Linked DNA regions of Methylovirgula sp. 4M-Z18. The protein of the gene in region 1 interacts with the protein of each later gene in a pairwise test. Links are inferred from orthologs where the notes say so. Each region holds a gene or a part of one and is shown in the gene's direction. Other genes may lie near its edges.

Region 1 (7,789 bases):
TCGATTGCAGCAGCCCGATCAAATGCAGTTGAATCGCACCCGCGCCCAGCGTCTTGGTGCGCGCGCGCAAATCCGGCCATTTGGCTTTCGCCTCCTGCACGCGATTTTCGCCGAACACCCGCTGACCGGCTTCGATCACCGGCCAAATGTGATCGCCATCAAAGGTTTTCGAAACGGCGACGAGCGTGACGTCCGCCGCCGCCCGGCCGCAATCGGTCGCGGCGCGCGCGATCTCCGAACAAACGCTCCGCCAATTCGCAACCACATCTTCAGACACACGCGCACCATTTGTTACACCAAAGGTCGCGGAAGCGACCTTTGGACAGCCCTTCATTTTTCAACATCGCCTTGAAGGGCGAAAAATGAAGAAAGGAACCAACGGTCACTCTTCGTGACCGTTGGTATCGGACAAGAGAAAGACGTTTAGCTCATGCAATAGATCAGTCACATTTGACAGAAGAATTTTACAATTGGCCGTCACGGTCTGTGCGAAGGAACCGCGTCCGCTCAGGCGACTCTCGCCAGCGTGACACGGTTGCGCCCCTCTTTCTTGGACGCATAGAGCGCATGGTCCGCCGCCAAGAGCATGTGCTCCAGGTCTACCTCGGCGGAAATGTCCTCTGTGCACGCAACCCCGACACTCACGGTCAGGCCGGCCAACTCCCTCTGGATCGTCAGGCGCAGCCGCTCTGCCACGTCGCGACCTTGCGAGCGATCGCAATCCGCAAGGAAGCACACGAATTCCTCGCCGCCGAGCCGTCCACACAGATCCATCGGGCGCACCCCTCGCTCCAGCAAGATGGCGACTTCCTGCAAAACCTTGTCGCCAGCCTGGTGTCCCGCCTCGTCGTTGATGGCCTTGAAATGATCGATGTCGATCATGAGCAGGCAGGCCGGTCGCATCCTTTGCGCGCTCCCTTTCAATTTCAAGGAGGCCTGTTCCAGGAAAGAGCGACGGTTGTGCAGGCCGGTCAGCGAGTCTATCGATGCCAACCGCTGCACGCGGTTTTCGGACCGTTCCTTCGACATGGTGACGAGAAGCAGGCTCGACGCCACGAGATGGAAAAAGCTCTCCACCGCGAGGACGATGAACCAGGGCGTGATGACGATATGGGTGCCGCTCGGGGACGGAATGAAAAACGCGCTGAGTGCCCGCGTAAAATAGGCGACCGAATGGAGCCCAAGCACGAAGACCAAGGGCGCCTTCGACGGCAGCGCCTCACGGATGCGCGCGAGGGCGACACATGTCACCACGAGATACGCCAGATCGATCCCCGAAAAGAGGATGATGCGCGCCTGACCGGAATTGTAAAACGCTTCGATCCGGCACGCCGACAACCAGATCGCAGATCCGGCGAAGATGACCCAGAGCGGCGTCCGATGCCCCGCAAAACGGCGCACGCCGGCAAAAAACAGACCGTAGGCGAGAATGAGCCCGCTGCCCCCGAGATCGACCGACCAGATATCGGGAATGTGCGAGCGCAATGCAAACAGGAACACTCCAGCGGACGCACAGAGGTAGCCCGCACCCCAGATCGGCAAGGAACGGTCGCCGTTCTGGCGGGTGCCCGCGAAAATGAGCAACGCCCCGACAATGACCGACAGAAGCGCTGTGTCGAAAAGAACGGTAATGCCGTCGAGCACCATGGTCCACGTGTCGGTTCGCGTGAGATTAGAACTTGCTATGTCTTAGGAATTCGGATTCCCAATCATGCATTGGGGGTGGATTGATGAGGCTCATGAGCAATCGCATCTTGAAACACGTGCCCACCGTTTGCTGGATGAATGCACCATTGCACCAGAAAATCGATCCTGAATTTTATGATATATACCCAAGAAGATGCATCGCGGAAAGCCACTGAAAGGCATTTTGGCTTCATTCCGCGCCGGTGGGGTTCAAATCTGCAAGAGCGGCGGCGACACCGTGGCCTTGATGGACTCGCGGTCCGCGCACCGGCGTCGCCACGCCTCCAATTTCGGGTGGGCCGCGACAAGCGCCCTGCCCTCGCCGGCGGCGCAGAAATAATCGATCATCGGATAGAAGTGCAGATCGGCGAGCGACAGGGCCGGACCAGCGAGCCAGGCATAATCGGACAGAAGATCTTCCAAGACGTCCAAGACCCGCTTGGCCTTCGCGAGCCCCGAGGTAATCTTGGCCTCGTCGGACACGGCGCCCTGCAGCGGACGCCGGACGCGCTCGACGAAGACGTCCCACACCATCGGCCGGTAGGCATAGGAATCGAGCAGACCCACGATTTGCGCCATACGCGCCCGCAGCTTGACGTCCCGCGGCTGCAGGCTCGGGCCGTCAAAGGCCTCGTCGATATAGCGGCAGATCGCGTGGGTCTCGAAAATCTCAAATCCGTCATGAGAAAATGCGGGGATGCGGCCGAACGGATGATGTGCCAGATAGGTGTCGGGTGGTCCATCCGCCCCAAAGACATCCACTTCGGCCAAATCGAAGGGCACGTGTTTTTCGAGGAGCGTCAGGCGCACCGTGCGCACATAGGCACTCGAAAAATCGCCGTAAACGATACATTTGGTCATTGTGCACTCATACTTCGTTCGCTTCTTCCTGTCATACCCAAGCCGATGAACGACCTGCTGCTTTTCAAACTCACCGTCACGCCGCTGCTGTTGCTCGCCGCGAGCCTCGCGAGCCGCCGCTGGGGTGAGGCGATCGGCGGCTTTCTCGTCGGCCTGCCCCTGACCTCGGGGCCGATTTCGGTGTTTTTGGCGCTGGAGCACGGGATCGACTTTGCGGCACGGGCCACGGCCGGCTCGCTGGCCGCGACAGCGGCGCAAGCCTGCTTTTGCATCGTCTATTGTCGGATGGCGGCGCGCGGATGGCCGACCGCTTTGGCCACGGCCTGCTTCGCCTTTGCGCTCGTCTCCGGCGCGCTGCAATGGGCCGGCGTGTCGCGGCTTTGGCTGTTTCTGCTCTCGATCGCCGGGCTTTTCCTGGCGCTCGCCCTCATTCCGCGTAGTTTCGTGCGCGCCGAGCGCGTCGGCTCGCCCTGGTGGGACTTGCCGGCGCGCATGGTGCTGATCACGTTTCTCGTCGTCGGCGTGACGCTGATCGCGCCTTATGTCGGGCCCCAGATGAGCGGCATTCTCGCCTCGATCCCCTTCATGGCGATCATTCTGACCGTTTTCGCCCATCGCATGCTGGGCGATTTGGCGGCCGCCCAAGTGATGCGCGGTATGGCCGCCGCCCTTTTCGGTTTTGCCGTCTTCTTCTATGTGCTGAGCCTGATGCTCACGCAGTTCAGCCTGCCGGTGACCTACGTCACGGCCGTCCTGAGCGCCCTTGCCGTCCAGGGCGTGTCACTGCTCCGCATGCACCAGCCGACAACCCAGCCGGCGGAGTGACCGGTCTCGGTCCAACTAGGCGCTCTCCATTGACCCGGCAGGGAAAATCATGCTTCTTGCCGCATCTTTCATCTTTTACGAAGCGATCCGACCCATCCGATGAGACCCGACCGTTACAACGTCCGCGAAGCCGAGCCGAAATGGCAGAAAATCTGGACCGAGCGCGGGACGTTCAAGACCGAGAACGCCGACCCGCGGCCCAAATATTACGTCTTGGAAATGTTCCCTTACCCGTCCGGGCGCATCCATGTCGGGCACGTGCGCAATTACGCCATGGGCGACGTCGTGGCGCGGTACAAGCGGGCGCGTGGCTTCAACGTGCTGCACCCCATGGGCTGGGACGCGTTCGGTATGCCGGCGGAAAATGCCGCGATGCAGAACAACACCCACCCGGCGAAATGGACCTACGCCAATATCGATCACATGCGCGGCCAGCTCAAGAACATGGGTCTGTCGCTCGATTGGTCGCGCGAAATCGCCACCTGCGATCCGAGCTATTACAAGCATCAGCAGCGCCTGTTCCTCGACTTTTTGCGCGCCGGCCTGGTCGATCGCAAGAAATCGAAAGTCAATTGGGACCCGGTCGATCATACGGTGCTTGCCAACGAGCAGGTGATCGACGGCCGCGGCTGGCGCTCCGGCGCCTTGGTCGAGCAGCGCGAACTCGTGCAATGGTTCTTCAAGATTTCGGATTTCTCCGACGAGTTGCTGCAGGCGCTGGAGACGCTCGACCGCTGGCCGGAAAAAGTGCGGCTGATGCAGCGCAATTGGATCGGTAAGTCGGAAGGCCTGCTGGTACGTTTCGGCTTGCGCGCCAATGCGACCAGCGCCGACGAGCTCGAAATCTACACGACGCGTCCAGACACGTTGTTTGGCGCGAAATTCATGGCGATCGCGCCCGACCATCCGCTTGCCACCAAAGCCGCGCAGAACGACCCGAAGCTGCAGGCCTTCATCGACGAGTGCCGCCGCATGGGCACGTCCGTCGCAACTTTGGAGACGGCCGAGAAGAAGGGCTACGACACCGGCATCCGCGCCGTGCATCCGTTCGATCCGTCATGGGAATTGCCGGTCTATGTCGCGAATTTCATCCTGATGGACTACGGCACGGGCGCGATTTTCGGCTGCCCGGGGCACGATCAGCGCGACCTCGATTTCGTCAACGCCTATGGCCTCGGCGTTACGCCCGTCGTCTGCCCGCCTGGCATCGATCCCGCGAGCTTCACGATCACCGACACCGCCTATGACGGGGACGGCACGATGATCAATTCGCGCTTCCTCGACGGCATGACCATTCCGCAGGCGAAAGAGGAAGTGGCCAAGCGGCTGGAAACGACCCGCATCGAAGAGAGCTCCGAAATTGTTGCGAATGGCGCAAGCGCCACACGCAATGCGCCGCAGGGCAAGCGGCAAGTGAATTACCGCCTGCGCGACTGGGGCATTTCGCGCCAGCGCTATTGGGGCTGCCCGATCCCGATCATCCATTGCGAAGTGTGCGGCACGGTGCCGGTGCCGATCAAAGACCTGCCGGTGAAACTGCCAGACGATGTCGCCTTCGACCAGCCCGGCAATCCGCTCGACCGGCATCCGACCTGGAAGCACGTGAACTGTCCGCAATGCGGCGCGGCGGCGCGGCGCGAGACCGATACGATGGACACGTTCGTCGATTCCTCGTGGTATTTCGCCCGCTTCACCGATCCGCACAATGCTGATGCGCCGACGACGCCCCAGGCGATCAATGAGTGGCTGCCGGTCGATCAATATATCGGCGGTATCGAGCATGCGATTCTGCATCTGCTCTATTCGCGCTTCTTTGCTCGTGCGATGCAGATCACCGGCCACGGCGGCGTGAAGGAACCTTTCGCCGGCCTGTTCACGCAAGGCATGGTGGTGCATGAGACCTATCGCAGCAAGGCGGGCGATTGGGTCGCACCCAGTGAAATCCGCATCGAGAGCGGCGCCAATGGCCGCCGCGCCTATCTGCTCAGCGACGGCTCGGAAGTCGAGATCGGCTCGATTGAGAAAATGTCGAAATCCCGCCGCAACACGGTCGATCCCGACGAGATCATCGGCACCTATGGCGCCGATACGGCGCGCTGGTTCGTGCTCTCGGATTCGCCGCCCGAGCGCGACGTCATCTGGACCGAGGAAGGTGTGCAGGGCGCGGCCCGTCTCATCCAGAAATTGTGGCGTCTCGTTGGCGAATTGAGCGACGCTGCTCTGCCGGCCGGCGCGGCTGCCCCGAACCAGTTTTCGGACGCCGCCCTCGCCGTGCGCAAAGCCGTGCATGACGCGCTGATCAAGGTCGGCACCGATGTGGAGCGGCTACGGTTCAATGTCTGCATCGCGCATATCAATACGCTGGTGAACACGCTGTCGAGCGCGATCGGTAGAATCGACGACGCGCAGATCGGCGATGACATGCGCTATGCTTTCCGCGAAGCCGGCGACATATTGGTGCAGCTTTTCGCGCCGATGATGCCGCATCTTGCCGAAGAATGCTGGGCGGCGCTCGGCCACCAGGATCTGGTCGCGGAAGCGGCCTGGCCGGTTGCCGATGTGTCGCTGGTGGAAGAAGATGAGCTCGTGCTGCCGGTGCAGGTGAACGGCAAGAAGCGCGGCGACGTGCGCGTGCCGCGCGACGCGTCGAAAGCGGATATCGAGGCTGCGACATTGGCGGTTGAATCGGTGCAGCGCGCGCTCGAGGGAAAGCTGCCGAAGAAGATCATTGTGGTACCCGGAAGGATCGTCAATGTCGTCGTTTAAGCGAAACCAGATGTCCGGCCTCGCGCGTGGCGCGCGTTTTGCCGCCCTGTTGCTGCTCGCCACGCCGCTTGCCGGCTGCTTCCAGCCCGAATTCGCCTCGACCGGTCCGGACGGTTCGCCGCTGGTCAAGGAATTGCAGGCGATCAAGGTCGACCCGATCCCCGATCGCGTCGGCCACTATCTCGGCAACGAATTGATCTTCGCGCTCAACGGAACGGGCCAGGCGCCCGAGCCGAAATATCATCTTCTGGTGACAGTGCGCGAAAGCGTGCAAGTGCCGCTGTACAATTCCTTCGGCGGCTATGCCGCGGCGGCAACCGTCGTCCTCGATGCGGATTATAAGCTTCTGCCGGCTGGCGGCGGTGCGCCGGTCGTGACTGGGACAGCCAAAAGCTCCGCCGATTACACGCGCAGCAACAACCGTTTCGCCAATATCCGCGCGGCGCGCGATGCGGAGATTCGCAACACGAAAGTGTTGGCCGATCAGATCCGCACGCGCCTGGCCGGGGCATTGGCGCAGAATACGCCGTAGCGTGGATGTGACGGTATTTTGGTAGGAATTGTCGACTGATTAAGTTGACAATTCCAGTCGAAGATATGGGACCAGACCGTCCAACCTTTCAAACCGAAGCTCGACGACATGACACAAGATTTGATCCAAGTGGATTATGCCGAGCCATCCGTTTCGGAAGATCAATGCGTTGTCCGGTCGACGCTTGGGTTTCATGCAACAATCGATCGGTTGAAGCGGGAAATCGAAACGCTGGATATGGGGGTGATTCATGAAATCAATCCGCAGATGCTGCTGGAACGGGGTGGGTACTCGATCCTCGGTGCGCGGCAAATCCTGTTTTTCCATCCGCGCTACGCCGCCCGCCTGCTCGCTCTCGATCCGGCCGCCTTTCCGGAAATCCCCTTGAAAGCCGTCGTGATGGAGGGGCGTGACGGCGCGATCACCGTGCGTTGCCGCCGGGTCGAATCGCTCTTCAAACCCTATCCCGCTCTGCAAGAACTTGCGGCTGAGCTGAGCGAAAAGGTGGGCAAGCTCTTCGCGACGGTTTCCTAGAGCAATTTTGCGTTCTTTCAGAATCGCGAAATTATTCTACATCTTTGTTTTGTCGCATTTTCGCTACGCGGACCTTCGGTTCTTAACCGAAAAGTCGGGCAACTTTGCTGGAAAATGCTCTAAGACGATATGGAGCCATGGAGGCTTTGATCGTTACGAAAACTGAAGGCGGCACGACGTCATGACTGCCATCAAGAATGCCGATGCCGATCGCTTTCTCGCTGATCCGCCGAAGGCGATCTTTGCCTTCCTGATTCACGGCAACGATCCGGGGCTCATCGCCGAGCGCGTTCAAGCGCTAACCAAAGCGAGCGTGGACGATGTCGCCGATCCATTTCAGCTCATTCGTCTCGACGGCGACGATGTCGCCGCAGATCCCTTGCGCCTTGTCGACGAAGCCAATACGATTCCGATGTTCGGCGGCCGCCGCGCCATTCTAGTTGACGCGGGATCGAAGAATTTTGCGCCGGCGCTCGAAATGCTGTTTGCCGCGCCACCCGTGGATTGCGCGATCATTATCGGCGCCGGAGCGCTGAAAAAAGACGCGCCGCTGCGCAAGCTGCTTGAGAAGGAGAAAGCCGCGGC
Region 2 (7,517 bases), 1.2 Mb from region 1 along the record:
CGATTTCGACCCGCGCGAATTGGAGCGCACCGAAGAGCGCCTTTTCGCTCTGCGCGGCGCGGCGCGCAAATATCAGGTCACGATCGAAGCGCTGCCGGCGCTGGCCGAGAAATTCGCCGGCGACCTCGCGGCGCTCGATGCGGGCGAGGCCCGGCTCGTCAAACTGGCGCAGAAAGTTGCCGAGTCGCAGGCCGCTTATGACAAGGCCGCGCGCACCCTCTCGGCCGGGCGCGCGAAGGCCGCGAAACAGATCGACAAGGCGGTGAATGCCGAATTGCCGCCGCTGAAACTGGAGCGCGCGCAATTCCTGACGCAGGTCGCTTCCGACGGTGCGCCGACGCGCGAGGGCATCGACCGGGTCGAGTTCTGGGTCCAGACGAATCCGGGCACGAAGCCGGGGCCCTTGATGAAGGTCGCCTCGGGCGGCGAATTGGCCCGCTTCATGCTGGCGCTGAAAGTGGTTCTGGCCGATCGCGGCTCGGCGCCGACTTTGGTGTTCGACGAAATAGACACAGGCGTCGGCGGCGCGGTCGCGGATGCGATCGGGCAGCGCTTGGCTCGGCTCGCCGGACGCGTGCAAGTGCTCGCCGTCACCCATGCGCCGCAGGTGGCGGCCAAGGCGCATGCCCATATGCGGATCGCCAAAGCCGATATCGGCAAGAAGGGCGAGCGGGTCGCGACCAGCGTCGCCACCCTGCACGACGAGGCGCGGCGCGAAGAGATCGCGCGGATGCTCGCCGGCGCCACGATCACCAACGAAGCGCGCGCTGCTGCGGCGCGATTGATCGAAGGCGCGGCATAATCGTCAAAAGGTGAGGAGGGGGCACGGTGCCGGTTCTGTCTCTTGATGCAATCGAAACCATGGCGCGCGATGCTCTGGTGAAGTCCGGTGCATCCACAGCGATTGCGGCGTCGGTCGCCCGGTCGATCCGCGCCGCGGAAGCGGATGGGTTTTCCGGCATCGGCCTTGGCTTCTTGCCGGTGTTTCTCAGCCATCTCAAAAGCGGTCGCGTGAACGGCACTGCCGTGCCGCAGCTCGAGCGGCGCGCCGCCGCAATTGTGCATGTGGATGCCGCGCAAGGCTTCGCGCAGCCGGCGATGGATGTGGGCTTTCCCGCCTTGATCGAGGCCGCCAAGGCCTGCGGCACAGCCTCTTTGACGATCACGCGGTCCTATTCCGCCGGCGTGCTCGGCCATGCCGTCGAGGAATTGGCGACGCACGGCCTCGTCGCGCTCGCTTTTACTAATGGACCACCGAATATCGCGCCCTGGGGCGGGCGCGTGCCCTTGTTCGGCACCAATCCGATGGCCTTCGCGGTCCCGCGCAGCGAGGCGTTGCCGTTGGTGATCGACCAGTCGGCGAGCGTCGTGACGAAAGTGGCGTTGCTGCAGAAGGCGCGCGCCAACGAACCCTTGCCGCCCGGCTGGGCGCTCGATGCTGATGGCGCCGAGACGCAAGATCCGCAGGCCGCGCTGCAGGGGTCGATGGCGCCCTTCGGTGGCGCCAAAGGCGCGGCGATCGCACTGATGGGGGAGATTTTCGCCGCCGTCCTCACCGGCGCGCAATTTTCCTTCGACGCCAAACCCTATGGCGTGACTGACGCTCCGCCGCTCGACATCGGCCAGTTTTTTGTGGTCTTGGATCCAGCGGCGCATGCCCCAGATTTCGCGGTGCGGCTGGAAAAGCTGTTGCAGGCGATGCTGGCGCAAGACGGCGTGCGCCTGCCAGGCGACCGGCGCTATCGCCTGCGGCGGCAAGCCGAGGAGAAGGGCGTCGAGGTTGACGCGGCGCTGATCGAGACGCTGCGCGCCTGAAAAAGAAAACCCTCCGGCAGGACCGAAGGGCTTGGCTTCAAGGACGGGGGAGAGGCAGCCTGGCGTTGAAGCCGGGCTGAACTCAGTCGCAGACCCGCACGGCGCGGTAGCCGAGGAAGTCGCCGTCTTCGTTATAAACCGCGCGGCGGGCGAGGTAGCAATCGTCGGCGCGGGACGCCGCGATCGCGCCGAGGGCCAGACCGCCGATCACGCCGACAGCCAAGGGGCCACCCCAGCCGCGATGATGGTGCATCATCGGGAAGGCCGATGCGGGCGCCGTGCTGGCGGCCAAGCCGGTGGCCAGGGAAGCGGCGGCAAGGCCGACGAGCAGGGTCTTTTTGAAGATGTTGGTCATGGTACTCTCCTATGTTCGGATCGCTTGAAATCCGTTGAAGCGATGGAGAGAAGGTAGATGCGGGCGCCGCAAAGGGCTGTGCCGAAGCGCACGCGGTGAATTGCTGGGCTGCAATGCGTGACGTAGGATGGCGCGAACGTGGTGACGAGCCCGTGACGCGAGTCCGGTTCGTTTGAATCTGTTTGCAGTGAGACCCATCATGCCGAAGCGCTCATCCGAAACCGACATGTCGCCCGAGGCCGCGGCCGAGGAACATGCAAGGCTCGCGCAGGAGATTGCCGAGCACGACGTGCGCTACCACCAGCAGGATGCGCCGACGATTTCGGACGCCGATTATGATGCGCTGCGCCGCCGTCTCGATCATTTGGAATCTCTGTTTCCGACGCTGAAGAGCACGTCGTCGCCAAGCGCAAAAGTCGGTGCGGCGCCATCGGAGAAATTCGCCAAGGTGCGCCACGTCGTGCCGATGCTCTCGCTCGGCAACGTCTTTGCTGACGAAGAGGTCGAGGATTTCGTCGGCCGCATTCGCCGCTTTCTCGGCCTTGGCGCGGACGCATCGGTCAGCCTGACGGCGGAGCCGAAGATCGATGGCCTCTCCTGTTCGCTGCGCTACGAGAAGGGTGTGCTCGTGACCGCGGCGACGCGTGGCGACGGATTCGAGGGCGAGGACGTCACGGCGAATGTGCGCACGATTGGCAGCATCCCGAATGTGCTGAAAGGTGACGTGCCGGAGATCTGCGAGGTGCGCGGCGAAGTCTATATGAGCCACACCGATTTTGCCGCCCTCAATGTCAATCAGGAAGCGACGGGCGGCAAATTGTTTGCCAATCCGCGCAACGCGGCGGCCGGCTCGTTGCGTCAGCTCGATCCGACGATCACGGCGGCGCGGCCGTTGCAGTTCTTCGCCTACGCCTGGGGCGAGATGAGCGCGGTGCCGGCAAAGACGCAGAGCGGCGTGGTTGCGGCTTTTGCCGCCATGGGCCTGCCGACCAATCCGTTGATGCGCCTGTGCTATTCGGTCAAGGACATGCTCGACGTCTATCGCGCGATCGAGGCGCGGCGCGCGACGCTCGGCTATGATATCGATGGTGTCGTCTACAAGGTCGATGACCTTGCGCTGCAGGCGCGACTCGGCTTCGTCTCGCGTTCGCCGCGTTGGGCGGTGGCGCATAAATTCCCCGCCGAAAAGGCGACCACCATTCTGGAGGGCATCGAAATCCAGGTCGGCCGCACGGGTGCGTTGACGCCGGTCGCGCGGCTGAAGCCGGTGACGGTCGGCGGCGTTGTCGTGTCGAATGCGACATTGCACAATGAGGATGAGATCGCGCGCAAGGATGTGCGGATCGGCGATACGGTCATCGTGCAGCGGGCGGGCGACGTCATTCCGCAAATTCTCGGCGCCGTTCTCGAGAAGCGCCCTGCGGATACGAAACCTTACGTGTTCCCCGATGTCTGTCCGGTATGCGGCTCCGCCGCTTTGCGGGAGATCGATGCGAAGGGTGAGACAGACGCGGTGCGGCGCTGCACGGGCGGGCTCATCTGCGCGGCGCAAGCGGTGGAGCGTCTGAAACATTTTGCCTCGCGCAACGCCTTCGATATCGAGGGGCTCGGCGACAAGCAGATCGAATTTTTCCATGAGAAGGGATTGATCCGCGCGCCGGCCGATATTTTCACCCTCGCGCGGCGCGATGCGGAGAGTTTGACAAAAATCCGCAATTTCGAGGGCTTTGGCGAAACCTCGGTGCGCAACCTCTTCGCTGCGATCGAAGCGCGGCGCCATATCGCGATCAACCGTTTCATCTATGCGCTCGGCATCCGCCATGTCGGCGAGACGAACGCGAAACGCCTGGCGCGGCATTTCGGCAATTTTGCCGCGCTGCGCGAAGTCGGCATCAAGGCGGCGGATCCTGAGTCTGAAGCACGCGCCGAATTGACGGGGATCGAAGGCATCGGCGCGGTCGTCGCCGAAGCGCTCGCCGACTTTTTCGCCGAGGCGCATAATGAGGAAGCGCTGAACGCCTTGCTCGCCGAAGTGACGACCGAGCCGATGGAAGAAGTTGCGGCAAGCTCGCCGGTCGCGGGCAAAACGGTCGTGTTTACCGGCGCGTTGGAGCGCATGACGCGCGATGAGGCCAAAGCCATGGCCGAGCGCCTGGGCGCGAAGGTCTCCGGCTCGGTCTCGAAGAAGACGGACCTGCTGGTTGCGGGCGCGGATGCGGGATCGAAGCTCGCCAAGGCGCGCGAACTTGGTGTCGAGGTCATCAGCGAGGATGAGTGGCTCGCGCGGGTGAATGGATAGCCCAGCAATTTTTTACAAGACCCAGCCTACGCCCCGCGGTAATCTGCCTCATGCACAATGTCACGCAATCGGAGATCGACGCGCTCAGCGAGCATGATCAGCGCGACCGCACGCGGTTTTGGCGCGTGGCGCGCTATGGCAATCTGGAATGTTTGAGCGCGACCTTCTTCACCCAGCGTTTTCCGCGTCATACCCACGAGACCTATGTCATCGGCGTCCTGCTGGCGGGCTGCAATTCCTATGTGCTGTGCGGCGGAACGGTGCATGCGGTGGCCGGCGATGTGGCGATCATTCCGCCCGGCGAAGTGCATGACGGCGGCGCGGCGGACATCGGCTTCATCTATCGCATGACCTATCCGTCGGTGGACGTGATGCGCGAAATCGCGGTGGATGTGACCGGCAAGCCGCAGCTTTTCGGCCCGAGCTTCGATCAGCCGCTTTACCGCGATCCGGACATTTTCGCTTTGTTGCGCGCCGCGCACGAGCGTATGGAAACCGGTGGCGATGGGCTCGCGGCGGACGAATTGCTGATTGCCGCCTATGGCCTTCTGATCCTGCGCCACGCCAAGCTGGGTTCACCGCCGCGTGCCGGCCAGGAGCGCACGATTCTCGAGCGGGTGCGCGAGTATATGGACGTGCATTTTCGCGACGAGATCGATTTGGCCCAGCTTTCCCAACTCGCCGGCCTCTCGCGCTTCCATCTCATCCGCACCTTCCGCGCCAATCTCGGCATGACGCCGCATGAATGGCTGCTTGACCGCCGCATTCGCCATGCCCGCGGCCTGCTCGCCAAGGGCGAGCCATTGGCCGAGGTTGCGGTCGATTGCGGTTTCTTTGACCAAAGCCATTTCACCCGCGCCTTCAAGCAGCGCATGGGCGTGACGCCCGGCGTGTTTCGGGCGGGATAGCAACAATTTACAAGACCGTCCGCGCGCGCCGTCCTATGTGCTCGCGCATGACGACGCAAGATTCCACTCTTTCGCAAATGACGGCCGGCGTGCGCGATATTGCGCCGGCGCTGGTGGCGGCTGTACCGATCGGTTTTCTCTACGGTGCCCTCGCCACGTTGAAGGGCCTATCGCCGGTCGAGGTGATGCTCACGAGCAGTTTGGTTTATGCCGGCGGCGCGCAATTTTCGGCGCTGGAACTATGGAAGCAGCCGGCGCCGGTGCTGCTGCTCACTTTCTCGGTACTGCTCATCAACCTGCGTCACGTGCTGATGGGCATGTCGCTGGTGCGCAAGATGCAGTTGTTCCCGCAGCGTCTGCGCGCGCTCGGTTTCTTTTTCATGGTCGACGAGACCTGGGCCTTTTCCGAGCGCCGCGCGGCCGGTGCCGTGCTGCGTCCGAGTTATTATTTCGGCATGGGCCTCGTCTTCTGGCTCAACTGGGTGCTGTGCTCGACGTTGGGTGCGCTCGGCGGCTCGCTGCTCGGCGATCCGAAGCGGATCGGCGCCGATTTCGCCTTCACGGCCTTGTTCATCGGCCTGATCGCCGGCTTCTGGAAGGGACGAGCGACCGCGATTCCGGTGGTCGGTGCGGCCGTCGCCTCGGCAGCGCTCTATGTGCTGTGCGGACCGCCGTGGCACATCGCCGGCGGGGCATGCGTCGGCATCGTGGCCGCCTATCTCACGGCGCCGGAGGAAAGCGCATGACCCTCGATTGGACGACCTTTGTCGCGATCCTGTGTATGGGCCTCGTGACCTATCTCACCCGCGTCACCGGCGGGTTGCTGGCGGGCCGGTTGCAGCTGTCGCCGCGCCTCGCCACCGCGCTCGATGCCATTCCGCCCGTGGTGCTGGTCGCAGTGGTCGCGCCCTCTATGCTGGCGACCGGCAAGGCCGAGACCTTGGCAAGCGCCATCACCATCTTGGCCGCGACGCGCCTGCCGCTGCTCGGCGTCGTGGCCAGCGGCGTCGCGTCGATCGTGCTGCTGCGGCTCGTGTTGTGAATGGAGCACGCTCCGTTCAAAGCGGCTTGGTTGCCGCCGTCAGCCACTTGCGCGTGGCCGGATCGACGAGCGGGGCGACGCGCTTCTTGACTTCGGCGTGATAGGCGTTCAGCCAGGCGCGCTCTTCAGCCGTGAGCAGTTTGACGTCGACGAGCGCGCGCTCGATCGGCGAGAAGCTGATCGTCTCGAAGCCATACATCTCACGCTCGGCCCCCTTGATCTCGCGCTTTTCCACGACGATCAGGTTCTCGATACGGATGCCCCAGGCGCCGGCTTTGTAATAGCCGGGCTCGTTGGACAGAATCATGCCCGGTTCGAGCGGCGTCGTCCCCGTCTTGGCGATGCGCTGCGGCCCTTCATGCACCGAGAGATAGGAGCCGACGCCATGGCCGGTGCCGTGATCGAAATCGAGTCCTGCCTGCCACAGGGCCTGACGAGCGAAGGCGTCGATCTGCGCGCCGGATGTGCCCTTCGGGAAGACGCTGGTCGCGATGGCGATATGGCCCTTCAGCACGCGGGTGAAGCGGTCGCGCATTTCCGCCGTCGGCTTGCCGACGACGAGAGTGCGGGTGATGTCGGTGGTGCCATCCTCATATTGTGCGCCGGAATCGATGAGGAAAATGCCCTTGCCGATCTTGCGGTTCGATGTGCGCGACACCCGATAATGCGGAATGGCGGCATTCGGGCCGGCGCCGGAGATGGAGGGGAAGGACACGTCCTTCAACTTGCCGCCGTCGCGCCGGAAGGTTTCGAGCGCTTCGGCCGCGGAGATTTCCGTCTGCTTGCCCTTGGGCGCTTCCTCCGCGAACCAGGCAAGGAAGCGGGCATAGGCTGCCGCATCGCGTAAATGTGCGGCGCGCGTGCCGGCAAGCTCGTGCCTGTTCTTGCGCGCCTTCATGAGGGCGGATGGATCGGCGCCGATCTCGGCCTTGCCGCCGGCCTCTTCCAAGGTTTGCGAGAGCAGGGCAGGGGCGGTGGCGGCGTCGAACTGCACGGTTTTTTTCGCTTTGCCGAGCGCGGCGAGATCCTTGAGCAGCAAGGAGGGATCGGCGACATCGGCGCTGTCCGCGAGATGGGCGCGCACGCTGTTCGAAAGCT

Evidence for each region. Proteins that work in one complex are often made in the same cells at the same time.
Region 2: the proteins of leuS (region 1) and ligA interact in binary tests that used the Escherichia coli proteins (3 or more experiments, as listed by UniProt). The link is inferred for Methylovirgula sp. 4M-Z18 from one-to-one orthologs.

What each region holds. Positions count from the first base shown.
Region 1 is NZ_CP149574.1:4,495,859-4,503,647, forward strand. Bases 3,167-6,338 are described here. They hold leuS (leucine--tRNA ligase), read left to right. Parts: upstream 3,167-3,471; coding sequence 3,472-6,138; downstream 6,139-6,338. Other genes in these bases: V9T28_RS20795 (hypothetical protein), read left to right, coding at 3,167-3,372; lptE (LPS assembly lipoprotein LptE), read left to right, coding at 6,125-6,338. In the rest of the region: V9T28_RS20780 (YggS family pyridoxal phosphate-dependent enzyme), read right to left, coding at 1-277; V9T28_RS20785 (GGDEF domain-containing protein), read right to left, coding at 508-1,647; V9T28_RS20790 (glutathione S-transferase family protein), read right to left, coding at 1,897-2,547; more of V9T28_RS20795, read left to right, coding at 2,593-3,166; more of lptE, read left to right, coding at 6,339-6,670; V9T28_RS20810 (DUF302 domain-containing protein), read left to right, coding at 6,779-7,204; holA (DNA polymerase III subunit delta), read left to right, coding at 7,386-7,789.
Region 2 is NZ_CP149574.1:3,327,881-3,335,397, reverse strand. The notes cover bases 2,020-4,919. They hold ligA (NAD-dependent DNA ligase LigA), read left to right. Parts: upstream 2,020-2,369; coding sequence 2,370-4,469; downstream 4,470-4,919. Other genes in these bases: V9T28_RS15490 (AraC family transcriptional regulator), read left to right, coding at 4,520-4,919; V9T28_RS15500 (hypothetical protein), read right to left, coding at 2,020-2,170. In the rest of the region: DNA repair protein RecN, read left to right, coding at 1-802; V9T28_RS15505 (Ldh family oxidoreductase), read left to right, coding at 829-1,815; more of V9T28_RS15500, read right to left, coding at 1,898-2,019; more of V9T28_RS15490, read left to right, coding at 4,920-5,377; V9T28_RS15485 (AzlC family ABC transporter permease), read left to right, coding at 5,425-6,123; V9T28_RS15480 (AzlD family protein), read left to right, coding at 6,120-6,419; V9T28_RS15475 (aminopeptidase P family protein), read right to left, coding at 6,436-7,517. UniProt on the Escherichia coli protein: DNA ligase that catalyzes the formation of phosphodiester linkages between 5'-phosphoryl and 3'-hydroxyl groups in double-stranded DNA using NAD as a coenzyme and as the energy source for the reaction.